DNA from 3 places in the Streptomyces sp. NPDC087215 genome. Region 1 is predicted to be linked to each of the others. Evidence: riboswitches for the same ligand, from Rfam matches in the RefSeq annotation. Region 1 holds a riboswitch; each other region holds the start of a gene.
The links. Region 1 has a riboswitch for thiamine pyrophosphate ahead of ACIO92_RS27040 (thiamine ABC transporter substrate-binding protein). Riboswitches for the same ligand answer to the same signal wherever they lie in the genome.
Positions count from the first base shown of each region.

Region 2: linked by a shared signal. The riboswitch ahead of thiO (glycine oxidase ThiO) and the one ahead of ACIO92_RS27040 (thiamine ABC transporter substrate-binding protein) in region 1 are both predicted to bind thiamine pyrophosphate.
Region 3: linked by a shared signal. The riboswitch ahead of thiC (phosphomethylpyrimidine synthase ThiC) and the one ahead of ACIO92_RS27040 (thiamine ABC transporter substrate-binding protein) in region 1 are both predicted to bind thiamine pyrophosphate.

Region 1 is NZ_JBIUZD010000013.1:96,708-99,974, forward strand. Features, by position in the region: gene ACIO92_RS27035 (ABC transporter permease) at 1-300, opposite strand, end outside; gene ACIO92_RS27040 (thiamine ABC transporter substrate-binding protein) at 339-1,439, opposite strand; TPP riboswitch at 1,505-1,615, opposite strand; gene rlmN (23S rRNA (adenine(2503)-C(2))-methyltransferase RlmN) at 1,645-2,757, opposite strand; gene ACIO92_RS27050 (phosphatidate cytidylyltransferase) at 2,925-3,267, opposite strand, start outside.
Region 2 is NZ_JBIUZD010000002.1:710,941-714,207, reverse strand. Features, by position in the region: gene thiE (thiamine phosphate synthase) at 1-2, opposite strand, end outside; gene ACIO92_RS07805 (Rv2175c family DNA-binding protein) at 99-464, opposite strand; gene ACIO92_RS07800 (NAD(P)/FAD-dependent oxidoreductase) at 509-1,726, opposite strand; TPP riboswitch at 1,819-1,932, shown strand; gene thiO (glycine oxidase ThiO) at 1,930-3,093, shown strand; gene thiS (sulfur carrier protein ThiS) at 3,090-3,267, shown strand, end outside.
Region 3 is NZ_JBIUZD010000003.1:258,267-261,533, reverse strand. Features, by position in the region: gene ACIO92_RS10680 (YibE/F family protein) at 1-1,090, opposite strand, end outside; TPP riboswitch at 1,162-1,308, shown strand; gene thiC (phosphomethylpyrimidine synthase ThiC) at 1,302-3,083, shown strand; gene ACIO92_RS10670 (hypothetical protein) at 3,146-3,267, opposite strand, start outside.

The DNA of each region.
Region 1 (3,267 bases):
GCCCACGAGGACCGTGGGCAGCACGAAGGGGACCGTGACCACGGCCCGCAGGACGCTCTTGCCCGGAAAGTCGAAGCGGGCGAAGACGTACGCCCCCGGCAGCGCGACCAGCAGGGTCAGCGCCGTCGACGCCAGCGCCTGCCAGAGGGTGAAACCGAGGACGTCGAGGATCTCCGGGCGGGCCAGGGTCTCCCCGATCCGGCCCAGCCGCCAGCCGCCGTCGGGCCGCAGCCCCCGGTCCACGATCGACACGACGGGCCAGGCGAAGAAGACCGCGAAGAACGCGACGGGCAGGGCCATCAGGCCCAGCCGCGTCACGTTCCCCCGGACGTCGCGCGCTACTTCACGACCAGCGACGACCACTGCTGGATCCACCCGTCACGCTTCGCGGCGATCTTCTCCGGCGCCATCGTCTCCGGCTCGCCCACGACCACGCCGTGCTTCGTGAACAGCTCGGGAAGCACCGCGTCCGTCACCACCGGGTTGACGAACATCTGGAGCGGCATGTCCTCCTGGAACTTCTTCGAGATCAGGAAGTCGATCAGCGCCTTGCCGCCCTCGGGGTTCTTCGCCCCGTTCAGCAGCCCCGCGAACTCGGTCTGCCGGAAGCAGGTGCCGGTGGACACGCCGGTCGGCGCCACCTTCGGCCGCGGCTCGCCGTAGAGCACCTCGACCGGGGGGCTGGAGGCGTACGACACGACCAGCGGCCGGTCGCCCTTGGCCTGCTTGCCGCCGGCCGAACCGGAGAACTCCTGGTTGTAGGCCAGCTCCCAGCTGTCGACGGTCTTCACTCCGTTGGCCCGGAGCTTCGACCAGTAGCCCGGCCAGCCGTCGTCGCCGTACTTCGCGGCGGTGCCGAGCAGGAAACCGAGCCCCGGGGACGACCGCTCGGGGTTCTCCACCACGAGGAGGTCCTTGTAGGCGGGCTTCACCAGGTCGTCGAAGGTGACGGGCGGCGCCAGCTTCTTGTCCGCGAAGTACTTCTTGTCGTAGTTGACGCAGATGTCCCCGGAGTCGACCGGGGTCACCCGGTGCTCCTTGTCCAGCCGGTACGCGGCCGGGACCCGGTCCAGCCCCTTCGCCTCGTACGGGACGAAGATCCCGTTGTCGAGAGCGCGGGACAGCAGCGTGTTGTCGACGCCGAAGAAGACGTCACCCTGCGGAGAGCCCTTGGTCAGGATCTCTTTGTTCACCGCCTCGCCCGCGTCCCCGCTCTTGAGGACCTTCACGGTGAAACCGGTCTGCTTCGTGAACTCCGCCAGCACCTCCTTGGAGGCGTTGAAGGAGTCGTGGCTCACGAGGGTCACGGTCTTCGGCGCGGGCGCGCCGGACTTCCCCGCCGCGTCGCGGGCGTCGTCCGCCCCGCACGCGGCCAGCGTCGTGACGCCCAGCGCCGCGACGAGCGCGACGGCGGCCGCCTTCTTGGTGCTCACTGACATTCCTCCTGGGTGTGACCAGGAAGAGACGCGGCCCCGCCCACCCGGAGGTGGGCAGGGCGCAACAGCTCGAGTTACGACCGAACTTCCTACCCAGAATGACCTGGGCGAGGTTCAGAGGGTCTGCGGCCTGACGGTCACCGCACTCTCAGCGCTGTGGCGCTCCCCTGTCGGAATATGAAGATGTGTTCGACCTCAGAGTACAAGGTCAGCGTTCGGAGGCCGCCAGCTGTCCACAGGCGCCCTCGATCTCCTGGCCCCGGGTGTCCCGCACGGTCACGGGCACCCCGTGCCGGGCGATGGCCTCGACGAACGCCTTCTCGTCCTCGGGACGGGACGCGGTCCACTTCGAGCCGGGCGTCGGGTTCAGCGGGATGAGGTTGACGTGCACCCGCTTGCCCTTGAGCAGCCGCCCGAGGAGGTCACCGCGCCAGGCCTGGTCGTTGATGTCCCGGATGAGGGCGTACTCGATCGAGATCCGGCGCCCGGACTTCTCCGCGTACTCCCAGGCCGCGTCCAGCACCTCCCGCACGTTCCAGCGGGTGTTCACCGGCACCAGGGTGTCGCGCAGCTCGTCGTCGGGCGCGTGCAGGGAGACCGCGAGACGGCACTTGAAGCCCTCGTCGGCGAAGCGCAGCATCGCGGGGACGAGCCCGACGGTGGAGACGGTGATCCCGCGCTGGGAGAGGCCGAGCCCGTCCGGCTCGGGGTCGGTCAGCCGCCGGATGGCTCCGACGACCCGCTTGTAGTTGGCGAGCGGCTCGCCCATCCCCATGAACACGATGTTCGAGAGGCGGGCGGGCCCACCGGGGACCTCGCCGTCGCGCAGCGCGCGCATCCCGTCGACGATCTGGTGCACGATCTCGGCGGTCGACAGGTTCCGGTCGAGGCCCGCCTGTCCGGTCGCGCAGAACGGGCAGTTCATCCCGCACCCGGCCTGCGAGGAGATGCACATCGTCACCCGGTCCGGGTAGCGCATGAGCACCGACTCGACCAGCGTGCCGTCGTGCAGCCGCCACAGCGTCTTACGGGTGGTGTCGTCGTCGCAGGACAGGTGCCGCACCACCGACATCAGGTCGGGCAGCAGCTCCCCGGCCAGCTTCTCCCGCGAGGCGGCGGGGATGTCGGTCCACTCGGCGGGGTCGTGCGCGTACCGCGCGAAGTAGTGCGCCGACAGCTGCTTGGCGCGGAAGGGCTTCTCGCCGATGGCGGCGACGGCCTCCTTCCGCTCGGCGGGCGACAGGTCCGCGAGGTGCCGCGGCGGCTGCTTGGCACCGCGCGGGGCGACGAAAGTGAGTTCTCCGGGGGTCGGACGGGCCACGACGGGCGTCTCCTCAGGACGACGAGGTCTGGCACCACCCGACGGGCGGGGAACCACGGCGGCGCACTGCCGGAGCCGGGACCTCAGGATCACCCCCGCGGCAGCGGGGCGTACGAAGGGCCCGCGACGCGGTGCGCCACGAGCCCTTCCAGAGTACCCGCTGTCCGTCAACCCGTTCCGACGAAGAGCGCGAGCAGCAGCCAGACCACCGGCGCCGTGGGCAGCAGCGAGTCCAGCCGGTCCATGATGCCGCCGTGACCGGGCAGCAGCGTGCCCATGTCCTTGATGCCCAGGTCCCGCTTGATCATCGACTCGCCGAGGTCGCCGAGCGTCGCGCTCGCCGCCACCGCGAGGCCGAGGACCAGACCCTGCCACCAGACGCCGTCGTCGATCAGGAACCGCATACACAGCGCGCCCGCCGCCATCGCGAACACCACCGCGCCGACCAGACCCTCACGGGTCTTTCCGGGGCTGATCCTCGGGGCCAGCTTGTGCTTGCCGAACCGCCAG
Region 2 (3,267 bases), on a different contig from region 1:
ACGGTTGGGTTCCCCCCGTCGGTGGCGCGGGGCGCGGCGGCCGGTCCCGGGCGGGGCCGGACGCCGCGACACGCGCGGATGGTGTCTTCGGTGCCGGGTCAGAGGGCGAGCGCCTGGGCGCGGCGCTTCACCTCCGTGCCGCGATTCTCGCCGAGCGCCTGCGCGGGCGTGCCCGGCAGGCTCTCGTCCGGGGTGAAGAGCCACTCCAGCATCTCCTCGTCGCTGAAACCGTCGTCGCGCAGCAGCGTGAGGGTGCCCACGAGGCCCTTGACGATCTGGTCCTCCTGGAGGAAGGCGGCGGGAATCTGCAGGGCGTTGTTCTGTCCCCGGCGGACGGCGATGAGCTGGCCTTCCTTGATCAGCTGTCGCACGCGGGTCACGTCGATGTCGAGCATCTCCGCGATGTCGGGCACGTAGAGCCAGGCGGGGACGAGCGCATCGATCTTTACGTCAATCTGGGTCACGGGGACAAGCCTGCCATCCCGGACCGACAGCCGGTAGTCGGGCCCTACCGGGCGGCGGTCTTCAGGGGGACGGAGGGGTCCGCCGCGCGGACCGGGTCGACCGGGGTGCCGGCCTCGATGAGCCTGCGGCCCTGGGCCAGGTCGCGGGGGCGGCCGACGGCCAGCAGGGCGACGGGGACCCCGGCGCGCAGCCAGAGCACGGACCAGGCGTCGTCGGCGGCGGGGTCGCCGCGCCGGACGAGGGCGTCGGCGTGGGCGTGGTGGCCCGCGTACTGGACGAAGCGGCCGAACTGCTCGGACCAGAAGTACGGGACGGGGTCGTACGGCGCCCGGTCGGTCCCGGTGATCGCCGAAGCGACGGCGCGCGGGCCCTGGAGGGCGTTGTCCCAGTGGTGGACGAGGAGCCGTTCGCCGTAGCGGGCGGAGGGGAAGGAGGCGCAGTCGCCGACGGCGTACACATCGGGCAGGGAGGTGCGCAGCCGGTCGTCGGCGGTGACGGCGCCGCTCGGATCGAGGGCGATGCCGGAGCCGGTGAGCCAGTCGGTGGCGGGGCGGGCTCCGATGCCGACGACGACGGCTTCGGCGGGGAGCTCGCGGCCGTCGGCGAGGACGACCCGGCCGGGTGCGACGGTGGCCACGCGCGCGTGGGTGAGGAGTTCGGCGCCGCTCGCCCCGTACCACTCGGCCATGGGGGCGGCGATCTCGGCGGGCAGGACCCCGGCGAGGGGGAGGTCCGCGGCTTCGACGACGGTGACGGGACATCCGGCCGCGCGGGCGGCGGTGGCGAACTCGGCGCCGATCCAGCCCGCGCCGACGACCACGACGGCGCTGCGGCGGGCCAGGACGGGTCCGAGGCGGACGGCGTCGTCGAGGGTGCGGAGCAGATGGACCCCGGGGACGCCCTCGGTGCCGGGCAGGGTGAGGGGGCGGGCACCGGTGGCGAGGACGAGGACGTCGTAGCCGACGGGCCCCTCCTCGGTGTCGATCTCGTGGGCGTCGGCGCGCAGTCCGGTGACGTCCAGGCCGAGGCGGAGGGTGACGCCGAGGTCGTCGAAGGCGATGTCGAAGGCGGAGTCCTCGGCCTTGCCGAGGAGGACGGCCTTGGAGAGCGGGGGCCGGTCGTAGGGCTGGTGGGGTTCGCCGCCGATGAGGGTGACGGGGCCGGTGAAGCCCTGTTCGCGCAGGGCGACGGCGGTCTGGACGCCCGCCATCCCGGCGCCGACGATCACGACGTGCTGCTGGTCCCGCTTCTGCTCGCTCACCCGGCCCACCCTACGCACCTGACGGATCGTCAGGAAGTCGGGGTGGGGCGGGTCCTGCGGCCGCCCGGCGGCGCGGGCTAGTCTGACGGGCGTAAAGCACTCGCGGGAGCCCGGACGCACCGGGCTGAGAGGGAGGCTGGGACGGCCTCCGACCGTACGAACCTGATCCGGGTCATGCCGGCGAAGGGAGGGGCTGGACGCCCATGCGTTCTTCCGATGTCCTCGTGGTCGGGGGCGGCATCATCGGCCTGGTCACGGCCTGGCGGGCCGCGCGGCGCGGACTGCGCGCCGCCGTCGTCGACCCGGACCCCGGCGGCGGAGCGGCCCGGGTCGCCGCCGGGATGCTCGCCGCCGTCACCGAACTCCACTACGGCGAGGAGACCCTCCTCGGGCTCAACCTCGCCTCCGCGGCCCGCTACCCCGCCTTCGTCGCCGAACTGGAGGAGGCCACCGGCCACGACGTCGGCCACCGCGCCTGCGGCACCCTCGCCGTCGCCCTCGACGCCGACGACCGGTCCCATCTGCGCGAACTGCACGCCCTCCAGACCCGCTGCGGGCTCGCCTCCGAATGGCTCAGCGGGCGCGAGTGCCGCCGTCTCGAACCGATGCTCGCGCCCGGGGTGCGCGGCGGACTGCGGGTGGACGGCGACCACCAGGTCGACCCGCGCAGGCTCGCCGCCGCCCTCCTCGTCGCCTGCGAACGCGCCGGAGTGGCCTTCCACCGCACCCTCGCCCACGGTCTGACGGTCACCGCCGACCGGGCGCGCGGCGCCGTGCTCGCCGACGGCGGACACCTCGCCGCAGGCCAGGTCGTGCTCGCGGCGGGCAGTCTGAGCGGACGCCTCGCGGGCGTGCCCGAGGAGGTCCTCCCGCCGGTGCGCCCGGTCAAGGGCCAGGTCCTGCGCTTGCGGATACCGGCCGCGTACGCCCCGTTCCTGTCCCGGACGGTCCGTGCCGTCGTCCGCGGCAGCCATGTCTACCTGGTGCCCCGCACCAACGGCGAGCTGGTCGTCGGCGCCACCAGCGAGGAACTCGGCTGGGACACCACGGTGACCGCGGGCGGGGTGTACGAGCTGCTGCGCGACGCCCACGAACTGGTCCCCGGCATCACCGAGCTGCCGCTCACCGAGACCCTGGCGGGGCTCCGCCCCGGCTCCCCCGACAACGCGCCCCTGCTCGGCCCCACCGCGCTGCCCGGCCTGCACCTGGCCACCGGCCACCACCGCAACGGGGTGCTGCTGACCCCCGTGACCGGCGACGTGATGGCCGAGGTCCTCACCACCGGCGTCCTCCCCGAGGAGGCGCGCCCCTTCTCCCCCCGCCGCTTCTCCCCCGCCCCTCCCGTACGCCAGGAGCAGCCCGCATGATCGTGTCCGTGAACGGGGAGGCGCGCGAGCTGCCCGGCCCGCTCTCCCTCGACGCCCTCGTCGCCACCCTGACCACGGCCCGCTCCGGGGTCGCCGCCGCCCTCAACGAGACGGTCGTGCCGCGCGGCCAGTGGGCCACGACCCCGCTCGGCGAGGGCGACCGGGTGGAGGTCC
Region 3 (3,267 bases), on a different contig from region 1:
AAGCCAGCACCAGGGTGTTCACCACCGAAGCGATGTGGTCACGGCCGATCCGGATCCCGGCCCGGTACAGCGCGCGCGGCCCCATGTCCGGGTCGGCCTGGTGCAGTTCCCAGACGGCCGAGGTCTGGGTGACCGTGACGTCGTCGAGCACACCGAGCGATCCGATGATGATTCCGGCGAGCAGCAGACCGGACATGTCGATGTTCGGGTAGAGGCCGTGGATCAGTCCGGTGTTGTCGTCGGTGTTGCCGCTCAGCGAGGCCCAGTCGATGAAGAGGGACCCGAGCAGCCCGATCAGCAGCAGCGAGATCAGCGTCCCGAGCACCGCGACCGAGGTGCGGGCCGAGAGGCCATGGCACAGATAGAGCGCGGCCAGCATGATCACGCTCGATCCGACCACCGCCACGACCAGCGGATTCGATCCCTCCAGGATCGCGGGCAGGATGAAGAACGTCAGCACGAGGAAGCTGATGACGAGCGCCACGAGCGCCATCAGGCCCCGCAGCCGGCCGACGAGCACCACCGCGAGCGCGAAGATCCCCGCGAGCAGGGCGATCGGCAGTTTCCGGTTGACGTCCGTCACCGAGTACTGGAGATCGTGGGGCGCGTCGGGAGCGTACGCCACCACCACGCCTTGCCCCTGGTGGAGTTGGCGGGGTGCGTCGGGCTGCACGATCTCGGTGAACCGACGCCCCTTCTCCGGCCCGCTGGTGACCTCGACCGTCGCCTTCGCGCACTGCCCCCGCCGGGAGTCGACGGCCTCGCGCCCCTCCGGGGTGGAGGTGTCCCCGGTCGGCGGGACCTGCCCGGCGTTCACCGACGCGCAGTCGACGTACTGCACGGAGACGACCTTGCCCTGCTCGGTCTGCCGGTCGAAGCCGACTCCCGTGCGCTCGTGCGCCGGGGTGCCCCCTGGCCACAGCACCACCAGACCGACCACCACGGCGGTGGCGAACGGGATCAGGATCGCGGCGATGACCTTGCGCAGATGACGGGAGACCGGGGCGGCGGGACCGTGGCTGTGGCTGTGGCTGTGCCCATGGCCGTGCCCGTGGCCGTGCGGTTCGGGGGTCTGATGGGGGGAAGTCACCGACCGATCATCGCAAGAACGGCAGGGGCCCACTGTTCAGCACGCCAGGGATGGCGCTAGCGTGGTGGCACCTTTGCACACGCGGGAGCTCGGAGCACCGGGCTGAGAGGGCGCTGATCACCGTACGCGCGTACTGATGTACGTACGGGAAAGGGCTGCGCCGACCGCTGAACCTGTTACCGGGTAATGCCGGCGTAGGGAGATCGGTCTCATGACCATTCAGGATGCACGCACGCCTGCCTCCGACCAGAACCGGGCCGACGGGCAGGAGCGCACGCCCGGTTGGCACAAGGGGTACGTCCAGGGCTCGCGCCCCGACCTCCGGGTGCCGGTCCGTCAGGTGCACCTCACCAACGGCCGGGACGTCACGCTGTACGACACCTCCGGCCCGTACACCGACCCGACCGTCGACACCGATGTGCGACGGGGCCTTCCGGCCCTGCGCGAGAACTGGATCGTCGCGCGCGGCGACACCGAGGAGTACGCGGGCCGCCCGGTCCGCCCCGAGGACGACGGCATCAGGCACACCTCGCCGCGCGGCGGGCTCAAGAACCTCGACGCCGTCTTTCCCGGCCGGCCCCGGCTGCCCCGCCGGGGCCGCGAGGGCGGGGCGGTGACCCAGCTCGCGTACGCCCGCCGGGGCGAGATCACCCCGGAGATGGAGTACGTGGCGATCCGGGAGAACGTCTCCCCCGAGGTCGTGCGGGAGGAGATCGCGGCGGGTCGCGCGGTGCTGCCCGCGAACGTCAACCACCCGGAGATCGAGCCGATGATCATCGGCAAGCGGTTCCTGGTGAAGGTCAACGCCAACATCGGCAACTCCGCCGTCACTTCCTCCATCGAGGAGGAGGTGGAGAAGATGACCTGGGCGACCAAGTGGGGCGCCGACACGGTCATGGACCTGTCCACCGGCCGCAACATCCACACCACCCGCGAGTGGGTCCTGCGCAACTCCCCCGTACCGATCGGCACCGTGCCGCTCTACCAGGCGCTGGAGAAGGTCGACGGCAGGGCCGAGGAGCTGACCTGGGAGATCTACAAGGACACGGTCGTCGAACAGGCCGAGCAGGGCGTGGACTACATGACCGTGCACGCCGGCGTACTCCTGCCGTACGTGCCGCTCACCGCGCGCCGCAAGACCGGGATCGTCTCGCGCGGCGGCTCGATCATGGCCGCCTGGTGCCTCGCGCACCACAAGGAGAACTTCCTCTACACGCACTTCGAGGAGCTCTGCGAGATCCTCGCGGCCTACGACGTCACGTACTCGCTCGGCGACGGACTGCGCCCCGGCTCGATCGCGGACGCCAACGACGAGGCGCAGTTCGCGGAGCTGCGCACGCTCGGCGAGCTGAACACGATCGCCAAGCGGCACCAGGTGCAGACGATGATCGAGGGCCCCGGGCACGTCCCGATGCACAAGATCAAGGAGAACATCGACCTCCAGCAGGAGATCTGCGAGGAGGCGCCGTTCTACACGCTCGGCCCGTTGACGACGGACGTGGCGCCCGCGTACGACCACATCACCTCCGGCATCGGCGCGGCGATGATCGCCTGGTGGGGCACGGCGATGCTCTGCTACGTCACGCCCAAGGAGCACCTGGGCCTGCCGAACCGGGACGACGTGAAGACCGGTGTCATCACGTACAAGATCGCGGCGCACGCGGCGGACCTGGCCAAGGGGCACCCGGGCGCGCAGGAGTGGGACGACGCGCTGTCCGACGCGCGGTTCGAGTTCCGCTGGGAGGACCAGTTCAACCTGGCGCTCGACCCCGACACCGCGCGTGAGTTCCATGACGAGACGCTGCCCGCGGAGCCCGCGAAGACGGCGCACTTCTGTTCCATGTGCGGGCCGAGGTTCTGCTCGATGAAGATCTCGCAGGACATCCGGCGGGAGCACGGCGGCACACGGGAGGAGATCGAGGCGGGGATGGCCGAGAAGTCCCAGGAGTTCGCCGCGAGCGGCAACCGCGTGTACCTCCCGCTCGCGGACTGATCCACCGCCGCCGCCGGTACGGTGCCGGACATCGGTACCGGACATCGGTACCGGCGGCGGTCTCAGCCGTCCGGGGCGTCGGGCACGGGTGCGGCGGCGGCCAGGACGTCGTGGAGGAAGGGCAGGATCCCGCGTTCCAGGAGGGCCAGGCGCCAGGCCTCCCGGGCGCGGGACAGCTCGTCGT